DNA from 3 places in the Streptomyces sp. NPDC058326 genome. Region 3 is predicted to be linked to each of the others. Evidence: riboswitches for the same ligand, from Rfam matches in the RefSeq annotation. Region 3 holds a riboswitch; each other region holds the start of a gene.
What was found. A riboswitch is a leader RNA that binds a small molecule or an ion and turns the genes downstream of it on or off. The one in region 3 is predicted to bind thiamine pyrophosphate.
Positions count from the first base shown of each region.

Region 1: linked by a shared signal. The riboswitch ahead of thiO (glycine oxidase ThiO) and the one ahead of thiC (phosphomethylpyrimidine synthase ThiC) in region 3 are both predicted to bind thiamine pyrophosphate.
Region 2: linked by a shared signal. The riboswitch ahead of ACFVYX_RS27260 (thiamine ABC transporter substrate binding subunit) and the one ahead of thiC (phosphomethylpyrimidine synthase ThiC) in region 3 are both predicted to bind thiamine pyrophosphate.

Region 1 is NZ_JBHVZO010000011.1:177,483-184,534, forward strand. It holds gene thiE (thiamine phosphate synthase) at 1-403, opposite strand, end outside; gene ACFVYX_RS21495 (Rv2175c family DNA-binding protein) at 506-871, opposite strand; gene ACFVYX_RS21500 (NAD(P)/FAD-dependent oxidoreductase) at 915-2,138, opposite strand; TPP riboswitch at 2,267-2,380, shown strand; gene thiO (glycine oxidase ThiO) at 2,378-3,577, shown strand; gene thiS (sulfur carrier protein ThiS) at 3,574-3,774, shown strand; gene ACFVYX_RS21515 (thiazole synthase) at 3,780-4,574, shown strand; gene pknB (Stk1 family PASTA domain-containing Ser/Thr kinase) at 4,764-6,674, shown strand; gene ACFVYX_RS21525 (deoxyribonuclease IV) at 6,681-7,052, shown strand, end outside.
Region 2 is NZ_JBHVZO010000017.1:97,626-104,677, forward strand. It holds gene ACFVYX_RS27250 (ABC transporter ATP-binding protein) at 1-524, opposite strand, end outside; gene ACFVYX_RS27255 (ABC transporter permease) at 524-2,137, opposite strand; gene ACFVYX_RS27260 (thiamine ABC transporter substrate binding subunit) at 2,176-3,270, opposite strand; TPP riboswitch at 3,369-3,479, opposite strand; gene rlmN (23S rRNA (adenine(2503)-C(2))-methyltransferase RlmN) at 3,509-4,621, opposite strand; gene ACFVYX_RS27270 (phosphatidate cytidylyltransferase) at 4,792-5,895, opposite strand; gene frr (ribosome recycling factor) at 5,895-6,452, opposite strand; gene pyrH (UMP kinase) at 6,547-7,052, opposite strand, start outside.
Region 3 is NZ_JBHVZO010000003.1:109,236-116,287, forward strand. It holds gene ACFVYX_RS06060 (metallophosphoesterase) at 1-524, shown strand, start outside; gene ACFVYX_RS06065 (hypothetical protein) at 685-1,338, shown strand; gene thiC (phosphomethylpyrimidine synthase ThiC) at 1,397-3,184, opposite strand; TPP riboswitch at 3,178-3,312, opposite strand; gene ACFVYX_RS06075 (YibE/F family protein) at 3,384-4,754, shown strand; gene ACFVYX_RS06080 (SsgA family sporulation/cell division regulator) at 4,846-5,289, opposite strand; gene ACFVYX_RS06085 (IclR family transcriptional regulator) at 5,428-6,192, opposite strand; gene ACFVYX_RS06090 (DUF5326 family protein) at 6,436-6,648, opposite strand; gene ACFVYX_RS06095 (cupin domain-containing protein) at 6,816-7,052, opposite strand, start outside.

The DNA of each region.
Region 1 (7,052 bases), on a different contig from region 3:
CGGTGCAGAAGTAGTCCACGCCCGGCTCGACGGCGGCCGCGGCCACCTCGGTCTCGGCGTGGCAGGAGCGGCCGATCAGGACGTCCTCGCCGAGGATCGCGCGGGCGGCTGGCACGGGCAGGTCGCCCTGCCCCAGATGGAGGACGTCGGAGCCGATGGCGTGGGCGACGTCGGCCCGGTCGTTCACCGCGAGGAGCCTGCCGTGGCGGCGGGCGGCGTCGGCGAGGACGGCGAGGTGCTCCAGCTCCTCACCGGCCTCCATGCCCTTGTCGCGGAGCTGGACGACGTCCACGCCGGAGGAGAGCACGGCGTCGAGGAAGTCGGGCAGGTCGCCCTGGCGCTTCCGGGCGTCGGTGCACAGGTACAGCCGGGCGTCGGCGAGCCGCTCACGAGGCGTGGGCATGGGTGGGTTCCCCCCGTCGGTGTCGCCGGCGCCGCGGCGGCCGCCCCCGTGAGGGGACGGCCGCCGCGACACCCGCTGGTGGTGTCTTCGGTTCGTGCGGGCTCAGAGGGCGAGCGCCTGGGCGCGGCGCTTCACCTCCGTGCCGCGATTCTCGTTGAGCGCCTGCGCGGGCGTGCCCGGCAGGCTCTCGTCCGGAGTGAAGAGCCACTCCAGCATCTCCTCGTCGGTGAAGCCGTCGTCCCGCAGCACGGTCAGGAGCCCGACGAGGCCCTTGACGATCTTGTCGCCCTGGATGAAGGCGGCGGGAATCTGCAGGGCGTTGTTCTCTCCACGGCGCACGGCGATGAGCTGACCTTCCTTGATCAGCTGCCGCACGCGCGTCACCTCGACATCGAGCATCTCCGCGATGTCGGGCACGTAGAGCCAGGCGGGGACGAGCGCATCGATCTTTACGTCAATCTCGGTCACAGGACAAGCCTGCCATCCCGGACCGACACCCGGTAGTCGGGCCCTACCGGACCGCCGCCTTCAGGGGTACGGAGGGGTCGGACGCGCGCGCGGGGTCGACGGGGGTGGCCGTCTCGATCAGCTTGCGCCCCTGGGCGAGGTCGCGGGGGCGGCCGACGGCGAGGAGCGCCACCGGCACCCCGGCGCGCAGCCAGAGCACGGACCAGGCCTCCTCCGCCGGGTCGCCGCGCCACAGCAGCTCGTCGGCGTCCGCGTGGTGACCGGCGTACTGGACGAAGCGGCCGAACTGCTCGGACCAGAAGTACGGGACGGGGTCGTACGGCGTGTCGGCGGACCCGGTGATCGCCGCGGCGACCGTACGGGGGCCCTGGAGCGCGTTGTCCCAGTGGTGGACGAGGAGGCGCTCGCCGTAGCGGGCGGAGGGGAAGGAGGCGCAGTCGCCGACGGCGTACACGTCGGGCAGGGAGGTGCGCAGCCGCTCGTCGGCGGTGACGGCGCCGCTCGGGTCGAGGGCGATGCCGGAGCCGGTGAGCCAGCCGGTGGCCGGGCGGGCGCCGATGCCGACGACGACCGCGTCGGCGGGGAGCTCGCGGCCGTCGGCGAGGAGGACCCGGCCGGGCGCGCCCGGCTGGACGGAGTGCACGCGCGCGTGGGTGAGGAGTTCGGCGCCGTTGGCCCCGTACCACTCGGCCATGGGGGTCGTGACCTCGGCGGGCAGGGCGGCCGCGAGGGGGCGGTCGGCGGCCTCGACGACGGTGACGGCGCAGCCGGCCTCGCACGCGGCGGTGGCGAACTCGGCGCCGATCCATCCGGCGCCGACGACCACGACGGTGTGGCGGTTCGCCAGGACGGGGCCGAGGCGCACGGCGTCGTCGAGGGTCCGGAGCAGGTGGACGCCGGGGACGCCCTCGGCGCCGGGCAGGGTGACCGGCTGGGCGCCGGTGGCGAGGACCAGGATGTCGTAGCCGAGGGGCCCCGCCTCGGTGTCGATCTCGTGGTCGGCGGCGCGCAGCCCCATGACGTCGAGGCCGAGGCGGAGCTCGACGCCGAGGGCCTCGAAGTCGACGTCGAAGGCGGAGTCCTCGGCCTTGCCGAGGAGGATGGCCTTGGAGAGCGGGGGCCGGTCGTAGGGCTGGTGGGGCTCGGCCCCGATGAGGGTCACGGGGCCGGTGAAGCCCTGTTCGCGCAGGGCGACGGCGGTCTGGACGCCCGCCATGCCGGCGCCGACGATCACGACATGCTGCTGGGCCTGCTTCTGCTCGCTCACCCACCCACCTTACGATCCTGACGAACCGTCAGGAAGGGAGGGTGGGGGCGGCGCGAGGGGGAGGGCGGGGGCGGCGCGAGAGGGAGGGGCCTGGGCGCCGAATGGCCCTGCCGTTAGTCTGGCGGGCGTAAAGCACTCGCGGGAGCCCGGACGCACCGGGCTGAGAGGGAGGCTGGGACGGCCTCCGACCGTACGAACCTGATCCGGGTCATGCCGGCGAAGGGAGGGGCTGGACGCCCATGCGTTCTTCCGATGTCTCCGATGCCCGTGAGGGCGGCGATGTCCCCGATGTCCTCGTGATCGGGGGCGGCATCATCGGCCTGGTCACGGCCTGGCGGGCCGCCCTGCGCGGACTGCGCACCGCCGTCGTCGACCCGGACCCCGGCGGCGGCGCCGCGCGGGTCGCGGCCGGGATGCTCGCCGCCGTCACCGAACTCCACTACGGCGAGGAGACCCTGCTCGGGCTCAACCTCGCCTCCGCCGCGCGCTATCCCGCGTTCGTCGCGGAACTCGAGGAATCCACCGGCCACGACGTCGGCTACCGCGCCTGCGGCACCTTCGCCGTCGCCCTCGACGCCGACGACCGGGCCCACCTGCGCGAACTCCACGCCCTCCAGACCCGCTGCGGGCTCGCCTCCGAGTGGCTCAGCGGCCGCGAGTGCCGCCGCCTCGAACCGATGCTCGCCCCGGGCGTGCGGGGCGGGCTGCGGGTGGACGGCGACCACCAGGTCGACCCGCGCAGGCTGGCCGCCGCGCTGCTCGTCGCCTGCGAACGGGCCGGGGTGGTCTTCCACCGCGCCCTCGCGCGGCGCCTGACGGTGGTACGGGACCGGGCGCGCGGTGCCGTGCTCGCCGACGGCACGGAGCTGACGGCCGGCCAGGTCGTCCTCGCCGCCGGAAGCCTCAGCGGACGGCTCGCGGGCGTGCCGGACGAGGTACTGCCTCCCGTACGCCCCGTGAAGGGCCAGGTCCTTCGACTACGGGTACCGGCCGCGTACGCCCCCTTCCTCTCCCGGACCGTCCGGGCCGTCGTCCGGGGCAGCCACGTCTACCTGGTGCCCCGCGCGAACGGCGAACTCGTCGTCGGCGCCACCAGCGAGGAGCTGGGCTGGGACACCACCGTGACGGCGGGCGGGGTGTACGAGCTGCTGCGCGACGCCCACGAACTCGTCCCCGGGATCACCGAGCTGCCGCTCACCGAGACCCTCGCCGGGCTCCGCCCCGCCTCCCCCGACAACGCGCCGCTGCTCGGCCCCAGCGCCCTGCCCGGCCTCCACCTCGCCACCGGCCACTACCGCAACGGGGTGCTGCTCACCCCCGTCACCGGCGACGTCATGGCCGAGGTGCTCACCACGGGCAGCCTCCCCGACGTGGCCCGTCCCTTCACCCCCCGCCGTTTCTCCCCCGCCCCTCCCGTACGCCAGGAGCAGCCCGTATGAACGTGTCCGTGAACGGAGAAGCGCGCGAGCTCTCCGGCCCCCTCACCCTCGACGCCCTCGTCGCGACCCTGACCACGGCCCGCTCCGGGGTGGCCGCCGCCCTCAACGAGACGGTCGTGCCGCGCGGCGAATGGGCGGCGACGCCGCTCGGCGAAGGCGACCGGGTGGAGATCCTCACCGCGGTCCAGGGAGGCTGAGCGCCATGTCCGACGACGTGTTCACCCTCGGCGGTACGGAGTTCTCCTCGCGCCTCGTCATGGGCACCGGCGGGGCGCCCAGCCTCGACGTCCTGGAACGCTCGCTGATCGCCAGCGGTACGGAACTGACGACGGTCGCCATGCGGCGCCTCGACCCCACCGTCCAGGGCTCGGTCCTCTCCGTCCTGGACCGGCTCGGCATCCGGGTCCTGCCGAACACCGCGGGCTGCTTCACAGCCGGCGAGGCGGTCCTCACCGCGCGGCTCGCCCGGGAGGCCCTCGGCACGCACTGGATCAAACTGGAGGTGGTGGCGGACGAGCGCACCCTCCTGCCGGACGGCGAGGAACTCCTCGCCGCGGCCGAGACCCTCGTGGACGACGGCTTCACCGTCCTCCCCTACACGAACGACGACCCGGTCCTCGCGCGGAAGCTGGAGGACGTGGGCTGCGCGGCGATCATGCCCCTCGGCTCGCCGATCGGCTCCGGGCTCGGCATCCGCAACCCGCACAACTTCCAGCTGATCACGGAACGCGCGGGGGTGCCGGTCATCCTCGACGCGGGCGCGGGCACGGCGTCCGACGCGGCGCTCGCGATGGAGCTGGGGTGTGCGGCGGTGATGCTGGCGTCGGCGGTGACGCGGGCGCAGGAGCCGGTGCTGATGGCGGCGGCGATGCGGCACGCGGTCGAGGCGGGGCGGCTGGCCCACCGGGCGGGCCGGATCCCCCGCCGCCACTTCGCGGAGGCGTCGTCCCCGACGAAGGGCCGCCCCACCCTGGACCCGGAACGCCCGGCCTTCTAGAACCACCCCGCCGGGGCGCCGCCCCACCTCGATGGGGCATCTGTCCCTCCCCCGGGCTCCGTCCGGGGGAGGAACCCGGCGGGGCGCAGGGCGCCCCGCAGCGCGGCCCGTGCGGTGCTCGTCACAGGTGCGCTGCAGTAAGGGGCGGACGGCGCGGGAGCCCCGTCCGTGGCTCGTAGACTCGACGCCGTGGACACGACCCTTCAGGACCCCCTCGTCGGGCGGCTGCTCGACGGCCGCTACCGCGTCGACGCGCGCATCGCCGTCGGCGGGATGGCCACGGTCTACCGGGCCGTCGACACCCGCCTCGACCGCGTCCTCGCGCTCAAGGTGATGCACCCCGCCCTCGCGACCGACGCAGCCTTCGTGGAGCGCTTCATCCGCGAGGCGAAGTCCGTCGCCCGGCTCGCCCACCCGAACGTCGTCGGTGTCTTCGACCAGGGCGCCGAGGGGGCGTACGTCTATCTGGCGATGGAGTACGTCGCCGGCTGCACCCTCCGTGACGTGCTGCGCGAGCGCGGCGCCCTCGCGCCCCGGGCCGCGCTCGACATCCTGGAGCCGGTGCTCGCCGCGCTCGGCGCCGCGCACCGCGCCGGGTTCGTGCACCGGGACATGAAGCCGGAGAACGTCCTGATAGGGGACGACGGCCGGGTCAAGGTCGCCGACTTCGGTCTCGTACGGGCCGTGGGCTCCGCGACCGCCACCACCGGCTCGGTCCTCGGCACCGTCTCGTACCTCGCGCCGGAGCAGATCGAGCACGGCACCGCCGACACCCGCGCCGACGTGTACGCCTGCGGTGTCGTCCTGTACGAGATGCTGACCGGCGGCAAGCCCCATGCCGGCGACACCCCCGCCCAGGTCCTCTACCAACACCTCAGCACGGACGTGCCCGCCCCCTCCGCCGCCGTTCCGGGTCTCGCCCTGGAGCTGGACGAGCTGGTCGGGGCGGCCACGGCCCGTAACCCCGAGGTCCGCCCGCACGACGCCGTCGCCCTGCTCGCGCTCCTCCGGGAGGCCCGCGCCGGGCTCGGCGAGGAGCAGCTGGACGCCGTGCCCCCGCAGGCGCGGTCCGAGGTCCGGGACACCACGGAGGACCGGACCAGCGTGATCGCCCGGCCGGTACCGGCGGCGGCCGAGGCTGACCCCCAGCGGGTCCTGCACACGAACCGGCTGCCCGCGCCGGAGCCTCCCGCGCCCACGGCCCGCCGACGGCCCCCGCGCGGCCCCCTGCTGATCGTCCTCGGCGTCCTGCTCGCCCTCGGTCTCGGCACCGGCGTCTGGTACATCAATTCCGGCCAGTTCACCCGTGTCCCCGCCGTCCTCGGCCAGACCGAGACCGTGGCGACGAAGCGGATCACCGACGCCGGCCTTGAGGTCGGCACGACGAAGCGCGCGTTCAGCGACGTGTACGAGCGCGGCACCGTCATGGCCGTCGACCCGGCGCCGGGCGAGCGCCTCCGCGGCAACGGCACGGTCACCCTGACCCTCTCCAGGGGCCCGGAGATCGTGAAGGTGCCCAACCTCAGGAACAAGCCGCTCGCCGAGGCCAGGCGCCTGCTGGAGAAGGAGGGTCTGCTGCCCGGGGTGACCACCACGGCGTTCAGCGACTCCGTCGCCCAGGGTTCCGTGATCAGCTCCGACCCCGAGCCCGGTACGGAGCGTGCCCCCGACTCGGCGATCGCCCTGGTGGTCAGCAAGGGCGCGCCGATCGACGTACCGGACGTCACCGGTGAGACCGTCGCCGACGCCACGGCCCTGCTCAGGGAGGAGGGCCTGACCGTGCGGGTCGCCCAGGAGCGGATCCACTCCCCCGAGGACGCCGGCGCGGTCGCCGCGCAGTCCCTCGCCGGGGGCAGCCGGGCCGCGGAGGGCGACACCGTCACCCTCACCGTCTCCAAGGGCCCGAAGCCCGTCGAGGTCCCCGACGTCACCGGCGAGACGACCGACGACGCCCGTACGGCCCTGGAGGACGCGGGCTTCGAGGTGGAGGTCAAGAAGACCTTCCCGTACCTGGGCGACACGGTCACCGGCCAGTCCGTGGAGGGCGGCGAGACCGCGCCCGAGGGCTCCGTCGTCACGATCACGATCAAGGGACTGTAGAGACTGATGCGCAACCCCGTCGGAGGGCATGTCCCGGTGGCCGGTGGCCTCGCCACGGTCGGCCTGGGCTACGCCCGTGAGCTCGGCGCCGAGGCCGTGCAGGTCTTCGTCGCCAACCCGCGCGGCTGGGCCACCCCGCCCGGCAACCCCGTCCAGGACGAGCGGTTCCGCGCGGAGTGCGCGGCCGAGTCGATCTCGGCGTGGGTCCACGCCCCTTACCTGATCAACTTCGGCTCCCACACCGAGGCCACCGCGGAGAAGTCGGTGGAGTCGATGCGGCACTCGCTGCGGCGGGGCCGGGAGATCGGCGCGAAGGGGGTCGTGGTGCACACCGGCTCGGCGACCGGTGGCCGTCCGCGTGCGGTGGCCCTCGCCCAG
Region 2 (7,052 bases), on a different contig from region 3:
CGCAGCTCCACGACGAGCCGCTCCCGCAGCCCCCGGTCGAGCTGGCCGAGCGGTTCGTCCAGCATGAGCAGCCGTGGCCGGGGCGCGAGCGCCCGGGCCAGCGCCACCCGCTGCTGTTCGCCGCCGGAGAGCGCGGCGACGGACCGCCGCCCGGCCCCCGGCAGACCGACGAGGTCGAGCAGCTCAGCGACCCGTGCGCTCTGTTCGGCGCGGCCCGCCCCCCGCATCCGGAGGCCGAAGGCGACGTTTCCGGTGACGTCCCGCTGCGGGAACAGCTGGTGGTCCTGGAACATCAGGCCGACACCGCGCCGGTGCACCGGCACCCCGCCCTGGTCGGCGCCGCCGAGCAGCACCCGGCCGCCGTGGAGCGGCTGGAGCCCGGCGACGGCCCGCAGCAGCGTGGACTTGCCGCTGCCGCTCGGACCGAGCACGCACACGATCTCGTGGTCGGCGACCTCCAGGTCCACGGCGTCGAGCGCGGTCCGCTCCCCGAACCGTACGGTCGCGCCGTCCAGTCTCAGCATCAGAACTCTCCCGAGGTGCGTTCGGTCCGGAGCCGTTCGAGCAGCAGCAGGGACACCGCGCACACCACCATCAGGATCGTCGAGAGGGCCATGGCCTGGCCGTAGTTGAGTTCGCCGGGCCGGCCGAGGAGCCGGGCGACGGCCACCGGGAGCGTCGGGCTGTCGGGCCGGGCGATGAAGACCGTCGCGCCGAACTCGCCGAGCGAGACGGCGAAGGCGAACCCTGCGGCGATGAGCAGCGCCCGCCGCACCAGCGGCAGGTCCACCTCCCGCCAGGCCCGCCACGGCGAGGCGCCGAGCACGGCCGCCGCCTCCCGCAGCCGCTCGTCCACCGCGCGGAGCACCGGCAGCATGGTCCGTACGACGAAGGGCACGCCGACCAGGGCCTGCGCGAGCGGCACCAGGATCCAGCTGGCCCGCAGGTCGAACGGCGGCTCGTCGAGGGTGATGAGGAAACCGAAGCCGACGGTCACGGCGGACACCCCGAGCGGCAGCATGAGCAGCGCGTCGAAGCCCCGTACGAGCCGCCCGGCGCGCCTGGTCAGGGCGGCCGCCGCGAGTCCGCCGATGACGAGGGCGATCAGGGTGGCGACGACGGCGTACCGGAGCGAGTTCCCGATCGTGTCGAGGAGGGGCACGAGGAAGGTGCCCGAGGGGTCCGGGGTCCGCAGGGCCCGGTAGTAGTCGAGCCCGTATCCGCCGGAGGTGGCGAAGGACCTCTCGACGAGCACACCGAGCGGCAGCACGATCAGCAGCGCCACGGACAGCAGGACGGCCGCGAACAGCGCCCACTGACCGGCGCCCCGGGGCCGGCGCGCGTTCTGTTCGGGCGCGACCAGCTTCAGGGCGGTCTCCCGCCGGCGGACCGTCCGGGCGTGCACGGCGAGCACGACGCCGACGGCGACGAACTGCACCGTCGTGAGGACGGCGGCCGTCGTCAGATCGAAGCGGATGACGGTCTGCCGGTAGATCTCCGTCTCCAGGGTCGAGTACGTCGATCCGCCGAGGATCTGGACGACGGCGAAGGAGCTCGCGGTGAAGAGGAACACCATGAGGGCGGCCGCTGCGACGGACGGGGCGAGCGCCGGCAGGGTCACGGTCCGCCACGCGGTCCAGCGGGACGCGCCGAGGACCCGGGCGGCCTCCTCCTGGCGCGGGTCGAGCTGCGCCCACAGACCGCCGACGGTCCGCACGACGACGGCGTAGTTGAAGAACACATGGGCGATCAGGATCGCCCAGATGGTGGTGTCGAGCCGGACGCCCCACAGCTCGTCGAGGAGCCCGCCGCGCCCGACGAGCGCCAGGAAGGCCGTGCCGACCATGACGGTCGGCATCACGAAGGGCACGGTGACGACGGCGCGCAGCAGTCCCTTGCCGGGAAAGTCGAAGCGCGCGAAGACATACGCGCCGGGCAGCACGATCAGCAGGGTGAGACCGGTGGAGGCGAGTGCCTGCCAGAGCGTGAACCACAGGACGTCGAGAATCTCCGGCCGGCTCAGCGTCTCGCCGAACCGGCCGAACCGCCACGCCCCCTCGACCCGCAGCCCGCGCTCGACGATCGAGAGGACGGGCCAGGCGAAGAAGAGCGCGAAGAAGGCGACGGGCACGACCATCAGGCCGAGCCGCGCCGCGCTTCCCCTGCGGTCGGGGATTACTTCAGAACGAGCGACGACCACTGCTGGATCCACGCCTCGCGCTTCTCGGCGATCTTCTCGGGCGCCATCGTCCCCGGCTTGTCGACGACCGCCCCGTGCTTCGTGAAGAGCTCCGGCAGTGCGGCGTCCTTCACCACCGGGTTGACGAACATCTGGAGCGGCATGTCCTCCTGGAACTTCTTCGAGATCAGGAAGTCGATCAGCGCCTTGCCGCCCTCGGGGTTCTTCGCCCCGTTCAGCAGGCCCACGAACTCGGTCTGCCGGAAGCAGGTGCCGGTGGAGACGCCGGTGGGCGCCACCTTCGGCTGCGGCTCGCCGTAGAGCACCTCGGCCGGCGGGCTGGAGGCGTACGACACGACGAGCGGCCGGTCGCCCTTGGCCTGCCTGCCGCCGGCCGAGCCGGAGAACTCCTGGTTGTAGGCGAGCTCCCAGCTGTCGACGGTCTTCACACCGTTGGCCTTGAGCTTCGTCCAGTAGTCCTGCCAGCCGTCGTCGCCGTACTCCGCGGCCGTACCGAGGAGGAATCCGAGGCCGGGGGACGAGCGCTCGGGGTTCTCGACGACGAGCAGGTTCCTGTACGCGGGCTCCGTCAGGTCGTCGAAGGTCACCGGCGGCGCCAGCTTCTTGTCGGCGAAGTACTTCTTGTCGTAGTTGACGCAGATGTCGCCGGAGTCGACCGGCGTGACCCGGTGCTCCTTGTCGAGGCGGTACTCCGCCGGGACGCGGTCCACGCCCTTCGCCTCGTACGGGACGAAGATCCCGTTGTCGAGGGCGCGGGAGAGCAGCGTGTTGTCGACGCCGAAGAAGACATCGCCCTGCGGGGAGCCCTTGGTCAGGATCTCCTTGTTGACGGCCTCGCCGGCGTCGCCGCTCTTCAGCACCTTGACGGTGAAGCCGGTCTGCTTCGTGAACTCGGCCAGCACCTCCTTGGAGGCGTTGAACGAGTCGTGACTCACGAGGGTCACGGTCTTCGGCGCGGGCGCGCCGGACTTGCCGGCGCCCTCGCGTACGTCATCCGTGCCGCAGGCGGCGAGGGTGGTGACGCCCAGCGCCGCGACGAGCGCGGCGGCGGCGGCCTTCTTGATGCTCACCGGATTGGTGCTCACTGAGATTCCTCCTGGGTATGACCAGGAAGAGACGCGGCCCTGCCCGCGACCGGCGGAACCGGTCGCGGGCAGGGCGCAACAGCTTGAGTTAACGACCGAACTTCCTACCCAGAATGACCTGGGCAAGGTTCAGAGGGTCTGCGGTCCTACGGTGACCGCACTCTCAGCGCTGTGGCGCTCCCCTGTCGGAATATGGAGATGTGTTCGAGCTCAGAGTACAAGGTCAGCGTTCGGCGGCGGCCAGCTGTCCACAGGCGCCGTCGATCTCCTGGCCCCGGGTGTCCCGGACGGTCACCGGCACACCGTGGCGCGCGATGGCCTCGACGAAGGCCTTCTCGTCCTCGGGGCGGGAGGCCGTCCACTTCGAACCGGGCGTCGGGTTCAGCGGGATCAGGTTGACGTGCACCCGACGGCCCTTGAGGAGCCGGCCGAGGAGGTCACCGCGCCAGGCCTGGTCGTTGATGTCCCGGATGAGCGCGTACTCGATGGAGATCCGGCGCCCGGACTTCTCCGCGTACTCCCAGGCGGCGTCGAGGACCTCTCGCACCTTCCAGCGCGTGTTCACCGGCACCAGGGTGTCGCGCAGCTCGTCGTCCGGGGCGTGCAGCGAGACCGCGAGCCGGCACTTGAAGCCCTCGTCGGCGAAGCGGAGCATCGCCGGCACCAGGCCCACCGTGGAGACCGTGATCCCGCGCTGGGAGAGGCCGAGACCGTCCGGCTCGGGGTCGGTGAGGCGCCGGATCGCACCGACGACCCGCTTGTAGTTCGCGAGCGGCTCGCCCATGCCCATGAACACGATGTTGGAGAGGCGCGCCGGCCCGCCGGGCACCTCCCCGTCCCGCAGGGACCGCATGCCGTCCACGATCTGGTGCACGATCTCGGCGGTCGACAGGTTCCGGTCGAGCCCGGCCTGGCCCGTCGCGCAGAACGGGCAGTTCATCCCGCAGCCCGCCTGCGAGGAGATGCACATGGTCACCCGGTCCGGGTAGCGCATGAGCACCGACTCGACGAGCGTGCCGTCGTGGAGCCGCCACAGGGTCTTACGGGTGGTGTCGTCGTCGCACGAGATGTGCCGCACCACTGACATCAGGTCGGGCAGCAGCTCCCCGGCCAGCTTCTCGCGCGAGGCGGCCGGGATGTCCGTCCACTCGGCGGGATCGTGCGCGTACCGCGCGAAGTAGTGCGTGGACAGCTGCTTGGCGCGGAAGGGCTTCTCGCCGATCGCGGCGACGGCCTCCTTCCGCTCGGCGGGCGTGAGGTCGGCCAGGTGCCGCGGCGGCAGCTTGGCTCCGCGGGGGGCGACGAAAGTGAGTTCTCCGGGCACTGGACGGGCCACGATCGGGTGTCTCCTCAGACGGCACGAGGTCTGGCATCCCCGGGAAGACGGGGACCGCGGCATCACGATGCCGGAGCCAGGAGACCTCACTGGAACATCCCCGCAGCGGCGAGGACGACGGAAGGGCCCGCGGCACGCGCCACGAGCCCTTCCAGAGTACCCGGTGTCCGTCAAGCCGTTCCGACGAACAGAGCGAGCAGCAGCCACACCACCGGCGCCGTCGGCAGCAGCGAGTCGAGGCGGTCCATGATGCCGCCGTGGCCCGGCAGCAGCGTGCCCATGTCCTTGATGCCCAGGTCACGCTTGATCATCGACTCGCCGAGGTCACCAAGCGTCGCGCTCGCCGCCACCGCGAGGCCGATGATCAGCCCCTGCCACCAGACGCCCTCGTCGATCAGGAACTCCATGCACAGCGCGCCCGCCGCCATCGCGAACGTCACCGCGCCGACCAGTCCCTCGCGGGTCTTGCCGGGGCTGATCCTCGGGGCCAGCTTGTGCTTGCCGAAGCGCCAGCCGACCGCGTACGCCCCGGTGTCGCTGACCACGGTCAGGAGCAGGAAGGTCAGCACCCGCTGCGGGCCGTCGTCGGCGGCCAGCAGGAGCGCCACGAAGGTCGCGAGGAACGGCACGTAGAACGCGGCGAACACGCCCGCCGTGACGTCCTTCAGATAGCCCTCGGGAGGCTCCGTCATCCGCCAGACGAGCACCGCGAGCGCCGTCAGCGCCATCGCCACCCAGGCGCCCTCGGCGCCCCTGACGTAGCCGGCGACGACCATCGCCGCGCCGCCGACCGCGAGCGGGACCAGCGGCGCCTTGATCGCCTTGCGCTCCTGGAGGCGGGAGGTGAGCTCCCAGAGCCCGACCACCACGGCGACCGCTATCACCCCGATGAACGCCGGCTTCCAGATGAACAGCGAGGCGATGATGACCGCGCCGAGCCCGACCCCGACCCCTATGGCCGCGCCCAGGTCACGCCCCGCGCTCTTCTTCTGCCGTGGCGCCGTCGGCGCGGGCGGCGGAGGCGGGGCGGGGTTGTGCATGGGCTCCTGCGGGTGCTCGTGCGGCGTCTCGTCACGGAACAGGGGACCGCTCTGGTGAGCGGCCCCCCGGCCGTGACCGTCCTGGAATCCGCCGGCGGGAACGTCGGGCACGATGGGCATGGGCCGAGTCTGCGCCGCCTGATGCCGATCGTATGCGGGACCCGCCGGGACGGGCCCCTGGTCGGGTCCCCTACGGCCGGAACCGGCCGGGGCCCCCCAGGAAGAGTCGTTCATCAGACCTCGAGCAGCTCGGCTTCCTTGTGCTTGAGCAGCTCGTCCACCTGCGCGACGTACTTCGCGGTGGTGTCGTCGAGCTCCTTCTCGGCGCGGCGGCCCTCGTCCTCGCCGACCTCGCCGTCCTTGACGAACTTGTCGATGGTCTCCTTGGCCTTGCGGCGCACCGAGCGGATCGAGATCTTCGAGTCCTCGGCCTTGCCCTTGGCGACCTTGATGTACTCCCGACGGCGCTCCTCGGTCAGCTCGGGGAACACCACCCGGATGATGTTGCCGTCGTTGCTCGGGTTGACGCCGAGGTCCGAGTCGCGGATGGCCTGCTCGATGTTGCGCAGCGCGCTCTTGTCGAACGGGGTCACCACAGCCATGCGCGGCTCCGGAACGGAGAACGACGCGAGCTGGTTGATGGGGGTGATGGCGCCGTAGTAGTCCGCCACGATCTTGTTGAACATCGCCGGGTGCGCACGGCCGGTGCGGATCGCGGCGAAGTCCTCCTTGGCGACCACGACGGCCTTCTCCATCTTCTCCTCGGCCTCGAGGAGGGTCTCTTCGATCACCACATGCTCCTGCGTGTCGTCGCGTTGTGTCCTGCACGGTGTACGACCGGCAGGGCTCTGTCCATCCCCTTGCGGGGCGGTTCCCCGGTTCGGGTCAGGCCCGGGTGCCCTGGTCGCTCACGAGCGTGCCGATCTTCTCACCCTTCACCGCGCGAGCGATATTGCCCTCGGTGAGCAGTTCGAAGACGAGGATCGGGAGGTTGTTGTCCCGGCACAGGGTGATGGCGGTGGCGTCGGCGACCTTGAGGTCGCGGGAGAGCACCTCGCCGTACTCGAGCGCGTCGAACCTGACCGCGTCGGGGTTGCTCTTGGGGTCGGAGTCGTAGACGCCGTCCACGCCGTTCTTGCCCATGAGCAGGGCCTCGGCGTCGATCTCCAGCGCACGCTGGGCCGCCGTGGTGTCGGTGGAGAAGTACGGCATGCCCATGCCCGCACCGAAGATGACCACGCGGCCCTTCTCCAGGTGGCGCACGGCGCGCAGCGGGATGTACGGCTCGGCGACCTGGCCCATGGTGATGGCGGTCTGGACGCGCGAGTCGATGCCCTCCTTCTCCAGGAAGTCCTGGAGGGCGAGGCAGTTCATCACCGTTCCGAGCATGC
Region 3 (7,052 bases):
GCGCGGGCACCGCCACCTTCCAGGCCGCCTGGCTGCTCAACGGCGGTCAGAAGCACGACATGGACCGGCTCCAGGACGTCCACCTCCAGTGGATGTCCCGGCTCGACGCCGTGGTGCGCGAGGACGACCACCTCCTCCTGCACTCCGACACCACCGCGTACCTCGAATACGGCGAGACCATCGAGGACGTCAACGACACGGTCCACGAGATCCTCAACCGGAACGACGCCGACGAGGTCTGGGACGTCTTCCGCAAGTTCACCAAGCGCTTCGCCTTCCGCGACGAAGGCGGTCCGCAGGCCGTCCAGGAGCTGCTCTCCACCTACGGAGGCCACCGGATCGTCCACGGCCACAGCCCGATCCCCTACCTCCTCGGCCAGGTCGGCACGGAGGAAGGCGAGGACAGCGCGGGCCCGGTCGTCGACGGACCGCATGTGTACGCGGACGGTCTGGCGATCGCCATGGACGGCGGAGTGACCATGGCCGGAAAGCTGCTGGTCGTCCAACTCCCCCTGGACCGCTGAGGCATCACCCTGCGCATCCGGGGAAGGCGAATTCCGGAAACACCCTGTCAGCGCGTGGCACCGCCGCAATACCATCGGGTCCATCCGTAGCAGGCTCTCCTCCGTTTCTGCCCGACCCACCGTTCCTCACGGCTGAACCGGGCCCACGGAGCATCGGGGGATGCACATGAACGTGGCTCCGCACCTGCTGACCGAGGATCGCGCCGAGTACGAGCGGGTCCTCGACGACGCACTGAGCACCGCCCACGCACGTCCGGAACTCTCCGGGGCCGGGACCCGGCTCACGCACGCGCAGCTGCGTGCCATGACGCTGAACGCGACGGCGCTGGTGACGAGCGCGGCGGCGAGCGAGTACGAGCACTTCGTGAAGGTCCGTGAGGAGAACCGCGCGGCCCTCGGGAGCCGGGCGCCGGCCCCCTCCGACCGCCCCGGGCCCGGCGCGGGTGTCGTCGCGATCTTCACCGTCATGGTGCCGGTCCTCGCGGGGGCCGCAGCCGTCATATTCCTGCTGGTCGGCGCGGTGCTCCGGGCCCTCGCCCCGAGTCTGGTATTCGGCGCGACGCTGCTGACGGCCGGCCTGGTCTTCGGCGTCCTGGCCGCTGCCGGGCTGCTCTGCGCGGCCGTCGGGCTCCTCATGACGGCCCTGCGCAACCGCCCGGCCGAGGTGAGCACGGGAACCGCACCGGACGACGAGCTGTCCCTCGCCCGCGAGGCCTGGCGCCGCGCCCTCCTCGAGCGCGGCATCCTCCCGTTCCTCCGCGACGTCCTCGCGGCCACCGCCCCACCCGCCCCGCCGCCACCGCCCCTTCCCTGACACACCGCCGGCCCGCGACTCCCCCGGGGCCGCGGGCCGGCTCACGCGCCGGGGAAGGTCAGTCCGCCAGCGGCAGGTAGACGCGATTGCCGCTCGCGGCGAACTCCGCGGACTTCTCCGCCATGCCGGCCTCGATCTCCTGCTGCGTACCGCCGTGCTCACGACGGATGTCCTGCGAGATCTTCATCGAGCAGAACTTCGGACCGCACATCGAGCAGAAGTGCGCGGTCTTCGCGGGCTCCGCCGGCAGCGTCTCGTCGTGGAACTCGCGCGCGGTGTCCGGGTCGAGCGCCAGGTTGAACTGGTCCTCCCAGCGGAACTCGAACCGCGCGTCCGACAGCGCGTCGTCCCACTCCTGCGCGCCCGGGTGCCCCTTGGCGAGGTCCGCCGCATGGGCCGCGATCTTGTACGTGATGACTCCGGTCTTCACGTCGTCACGGTTCGGCAGGCCGAGGTGCTCCTTGGGCGTGACGTAACAGAGCATCGCCGTGCCCCACCAGGCGATCATCGCCGCGCCGATGCCGGAGGTGATGTGGTCGTACGCGGGCGCGACATCCGTGGTCAGCGGGCCGAGCGTGTAGAACGGCGCCTCCTCGCAGATCTCCTGCTGGAGGTCGATGTTCTCCTTGATCTTGTGCATCGGGACGTGCCCGGGGCCCTCGATCATCGCCTGCACGTTGTGGCGCTTGGCGATCGTGTTGAGCTCGCCGAGCGTGCGCAGTTCCGCGAACTGGGCCTCGTCGTTGGCGTCCGCGATCGAGCCGGGGCGCAGCCCGTCGCCGAGCGAGTACGTGACGTCGTACGCCGCCAGGATGTCGCAGAGCTCCTCGAAGTTCGTGTAGAGGAAGTTCTCCTTGTGGTGCGCGAGACACCAGGCGGCCATGATCGAGCCGCCGCGCGAGACGATGCCGGTCTTGCGGCGCGCGGTGAGCGGGACGTACGGCAGGAGTACGCCGGCGTGCACCGTCATGTAGTCCACGCCCTGCTCGGCCTGTTCGATGACCGTGTCCTTGTAGATCTCCCAGGTCAGGTCCTCGGCCCTGCCGTCGACCTTCTCCAGGGCCTGGTAGAGCGGCACGGTGCCGATCGGCACGGGGGAGTTGCGCAGCACCCATTCGCGGGTGGTGTGGATGTTCCGGCCGGTGGACAGGTCCATGACCGTGTCGGCGCCCCACTTGGTCGCCCAGGTCATCTTCTCCACCTCCTCCTCGATGGAGGAGGTGACGGCGGAGTTGCCGATGTTGGCGTTGACCTTCACCAGGAACCGCTTGCCGATGATCATCGGCTCGATCTCCGGGTGGTTGACGTTCGCCGGGAGCACCGCGCGGCCCGCGGCGATCTCCTCCCGTACGACCTCGGGGGAGACGTTCTCGCGGATCGCGACGTACTCCATCTCCGGGGTGATCTCGCCCCGGCGTGCGTACGCGAGCTGCGTCACCGCCTGGCCGTCGCGGCCCCTGCGCGGCAGCCGCGGGCGGCCGGGGAAGACGGCGTCGAGGTTCTTCAGCCCGCCGCCGCGCGGCGAGGTGTGCTTGATGCCGTCGTCCTCGGGGCGGGCCGGGCGGCCCGCGTACTCCTCGGTGTCGCCCCGCGCGATGATCCAGTTCTCGCGCAGCGGCGGAAGCCCCCGCCGTACGTCGGTGTCGACGGTGGGGTCGGTGTACGGGCCGGACGTGTCGTACAGCGTGACGTCCCTGCCGTTGGTGAGGTGCACCTGACGGACCGGCACCCGGAGGTCGGGGCGCGAGCCCTGGACGTACCCCTTGTGCCAGCCCGGCGTGCGCTCGCCGTCGGTGGAGGTGCCGTCCTGGTCGGAGGCAGGCGTGCGTGCATCCTGAATGGTCATGAGACCGATCTCCCTACGCCGGCATTACCCGGTAACAGGTTCGGCGGTCGGCGCAGCCTCTTCCCGTACGTGCGTACGGTGATCAGCGCCCTCTCAGCCCGGTGCTCCGAGCTCCCGCGTGTGCAAAGGTGCCACCACGCTAGCGCCATCCCTGGCGTGCTGAACAGTGGGCCCCCGTCGTTCTTGCGATGATCGGTCGGTGACTTCCCCCCAGCAGACTCCCGAGCCGCACGGCCACGACCACGGTCCCTCCCACGGGGCCGGCCAGGGGCATGGCCACAGCCACAGCCACGGCCCCGCCGCCCCGGTGTCCCGGCATCTGCGCAAGGTCATCGCCGCGGTCCTGATCCCCTTCGCCACGGCCGTCCTGGTCGGCCTCGCGGTGCTGTGGCCCGGTGGCGCCCCGGCCCATGAGCGCACCGGCGTCGGCTTCGACCGGCAGACCGAGCAGGGCAGGGTCGTGGCCGTCGAGCACGTCGACTGCAAGGACGTGAACGCCGCGCAGGTCCCGCCGACCGGGGACACCTCCACCCCGGAGGGACGCGAGGCGGTCGAAGCCCAGCAGGGGCAGTGCGCGAAGGCGACCGTCGAGGTGACCAGCGGTCCGGAGAAGGGGCGTACGTTCACCGAGATCGTGCAGCCGGACGCGCCGCGCCAACTGCACGAGGGGCAGGGCGTGGTGGTGGCGTACGCCCCCGACGCCCCGCGCGACCTGCAGTACTCGGTGACCGATGTGAACCGCAAGGTGCCGCTGGCGGTGCTCGCCGGCATCTTCGCCCTCGTCGTCGTGCTCGTCGGCCGGATGCGGGGCGTGATGGCGCTCATCGCCCTCGTCGCGAGCTTCCTCGTGCTCACGTTCTTCATCCTGCCGGCGATCCTGGAGGGGGCGAATCCGCTGGTGGTGGCGGTGGTCGGATCGAGCGCGATCATGCTGATCGCGCTCTACATGTGCCATGGCCTCTCGGCCCGCACCTCGGTGGCGGTGCTCGGGACGCTGATCTCGCTGCTGCTGATCGGTCTGCTCGGCTCGCTCTTCATCGGCTGGGCCTCGCTGAGCGGCAACACCGACGACAACACCGGTCTGATCCACGGCCTGTACCCGAGCATCGACATGTCCGGCCTGCTCCTCGCCGGGATCATCATCGGTTCGCTCGGTGTGCTCGACGACGTGACGGTCACCCAGACCTCGGCGGTCTGGGAACTGCACCAGGCCGATCCGGGCATGGGCCCCCGCGCGCTGTACCGGGCCGCCATCCGGATCGGCCGTGACCACATCGCCTCGGTCGTGAACACCCTGGTGCTCGCCTACGCGGGCGCCGCTCTCCCGCTGCTGCTGCTCTTCTCGATCGCGCAGAGCAGCATGGGGACGGTGGCCAACAGCGAGCTGGTCGCCGAGGAGATCGTGCGGACCCTGGTCGGATCGATCGGTCTGGTCGCCTCCGTACCGGTCACCACGGCACTCGCGGCACTGGTGGTCTCGGCCGACCGGGCGGAGGGCGAAGGGCGGCCGGGCGCGGGCGGCCGAAAGCCCACGGCGGTACGGGGCGGACGGCGCCGCCGCGCCAAGTGAGGCGTACGGGGGCGGGCGGCTCGTCGAGGCGGGCGGGCGGGTGAGGCCGGACCGGTGTGCGGAGGGCAGGTCAGGCGTACGGGGGGGCCGGTCAGGCGGCCGGTCCCGCGCTCTCCTCGGCCAGGATCCGGCCCAGTGCGGCTTCCAGGTTGTCCTCGAAGTCGCCGAGCGTCCGTTCCTGACCGAGCGGGACCAGCTTGTCCGTGCGGTCGAGGAAGGCGACCAGCGGCGGCGCGCTCGCCCGGAACAGGGCGCGGTCGCCGCCGACCTGGAGCCGGATGGAGACGTCGGAGAGTCCCTCGGGTTCCGTCGGGGCGATGTGGACATCGCCGTCCCCGCTCGGCCGGTTGATCCCGTCGAGCAGCAGCTCCCTGCCGAAGGCCCAGGTCACAGGAGCGTCTCCGGGGAGGTGGAAGGTCATCCGCACCGCGTAGGGATCCCGGGCCTCATATCGCAGTTCGACCGGGATCTTGAAGGAGAGCTCCTCGGAGACGAGGAAGCTCATCAGGACTTCGGCCTGGACGGACTCTCGCATCGTGTACCCCGCAGTAGATGAAGTAGTTGCGTAAACACAGCTGCTGAAACCTGTGACCGAAACGGCCAGGAATGATCCCCCGTGGCCCTCTTGACGCAATCGTGCTGTAAGCACTAGCAGATCACAAGGAGTGATTTTTCAGATACTGATAGAGAAAGCGAGTGAGCTGAAGAGCCGTCCGATCTCGGTGCGTAGTCGCTCGATTGCGGGCAGCAACCGTTCTTCCTGGTGGAGGGGGAGGGAAATGGCCATTGCGGCCGCTGTGGAGCCCGCCGTGATGGGGATCGCGGCACAGACCGTGCCGAGCGCATATTCCTGACGCTCCACCAGGGGTTCCATTCGCCCCAAACCGTCCAAACGCTCCAAAAGCAGACGGCGATTACGCACCGTGTACGGAGTGATGGCATCCACCGGATGGCGGTCAAGGTGGTCTTGACGAGATTTCAGATCGAGTTGACTCAGCAGGCACTGCCCGATGGCGTGCGCGTGCGCGGTCTCGCGGAAGTCGGCCCATTCCTCCACCGCGGGGGCGGAAGGGGTGTCGGCGACGGCGACGAGTTCGATCTCCCCCTCGCGGTAGAGGGCGAAGTAGACCGGCACACCGATCTCGTCCCGCCAGCGGGCAAGGGAGTCTTCGATCTTGATGCGACGATTCTGCACAGCTCCGCCGCCGGCGAGCCGGAAGGCGGCGTCCCCCAGGACGAACACACCCTTCTCGCGGCGCAGATAGCCCTCGTGCGTCAGGGTGCGGAGCAGGTGGTACGTGGTGGGCAGCGGGAGGCCCGTCTCACGGGCGAGCTGTTTGGCCGGCGCGCCGCCCTCATGGGAGGACACGGCCTCCAGAAGTCTCAGCGCCCGCTGCACCGAGCCGATCAGGGTAGGCGCAGCCGTCTGCGTAGCCATGGCCAAAGGTCACCCCCAGGCGTGACGACGGATGCACTGCACCCGCCCGCGGGGGCCGCCCCCGCGCGCCCGCCGGACCTGGGAAACCGCTGGTCAGAGCGGAGGTCTACGCCTGTAGTCCCCAACGCGGCGGAGAGATTCCACTCTAGTGGCAGCCTCTGGGGCCATGCCCTGATTCGACCAGGGCGTTCCCCCGGGCGGGCTAATACCCTCCGTCGCCTTCATACCGCTGAGTAGCTTGTGCTACCACTCCTCGCGCGAGCGGTCGGAGGAGGTGAACTTCCGTACGACATAGATCAGTCCGGCGACGAGGGCCACGAAGAGCAGCACCTTGAAGAGCAGCCCGACCACGAAGGCCAGGACGCTGGTGATCAGCCCTCCGAAGACGAGCAGCGCGAGCACCGGTATGGCGACCCACTTCACCCACCAGGGCATCCCCGCGAGAATCTCCTGCACGGCCATCGTCCTACCTCGCTCTCGAAGTCCGTTCCACGCACTCCGCGCCGAACACCTTCAGGCTAGGGGCCGGAAGAGGCCCACGGGGACGCCGCGGCCCCCGCTCTCCCCTGATCCGACCCCTAGGGGGTGTCTTGTCGATCAGGGCAGCCCAACGGATCGGGGGCTCAGCTCTCCGGCGGGGAGAAGACCACCATCACCCGCAGGTCCTCGCTGACGTGATGGAACTTGTGCTCCACCCCGGCCGGCACATAGACCACGCTCCCGCGCGCCACCTGGGTCGTCTCCGTCCCGACCGTGATCGCAGCCCGGCCGCTCACCACGAAGTACACCTCGTCCTGGCCGTGCGGCTGCTGCGGATCGAGCTCCCCGGCGTCCAGCGCGTACAGGCCCACCGACATGTT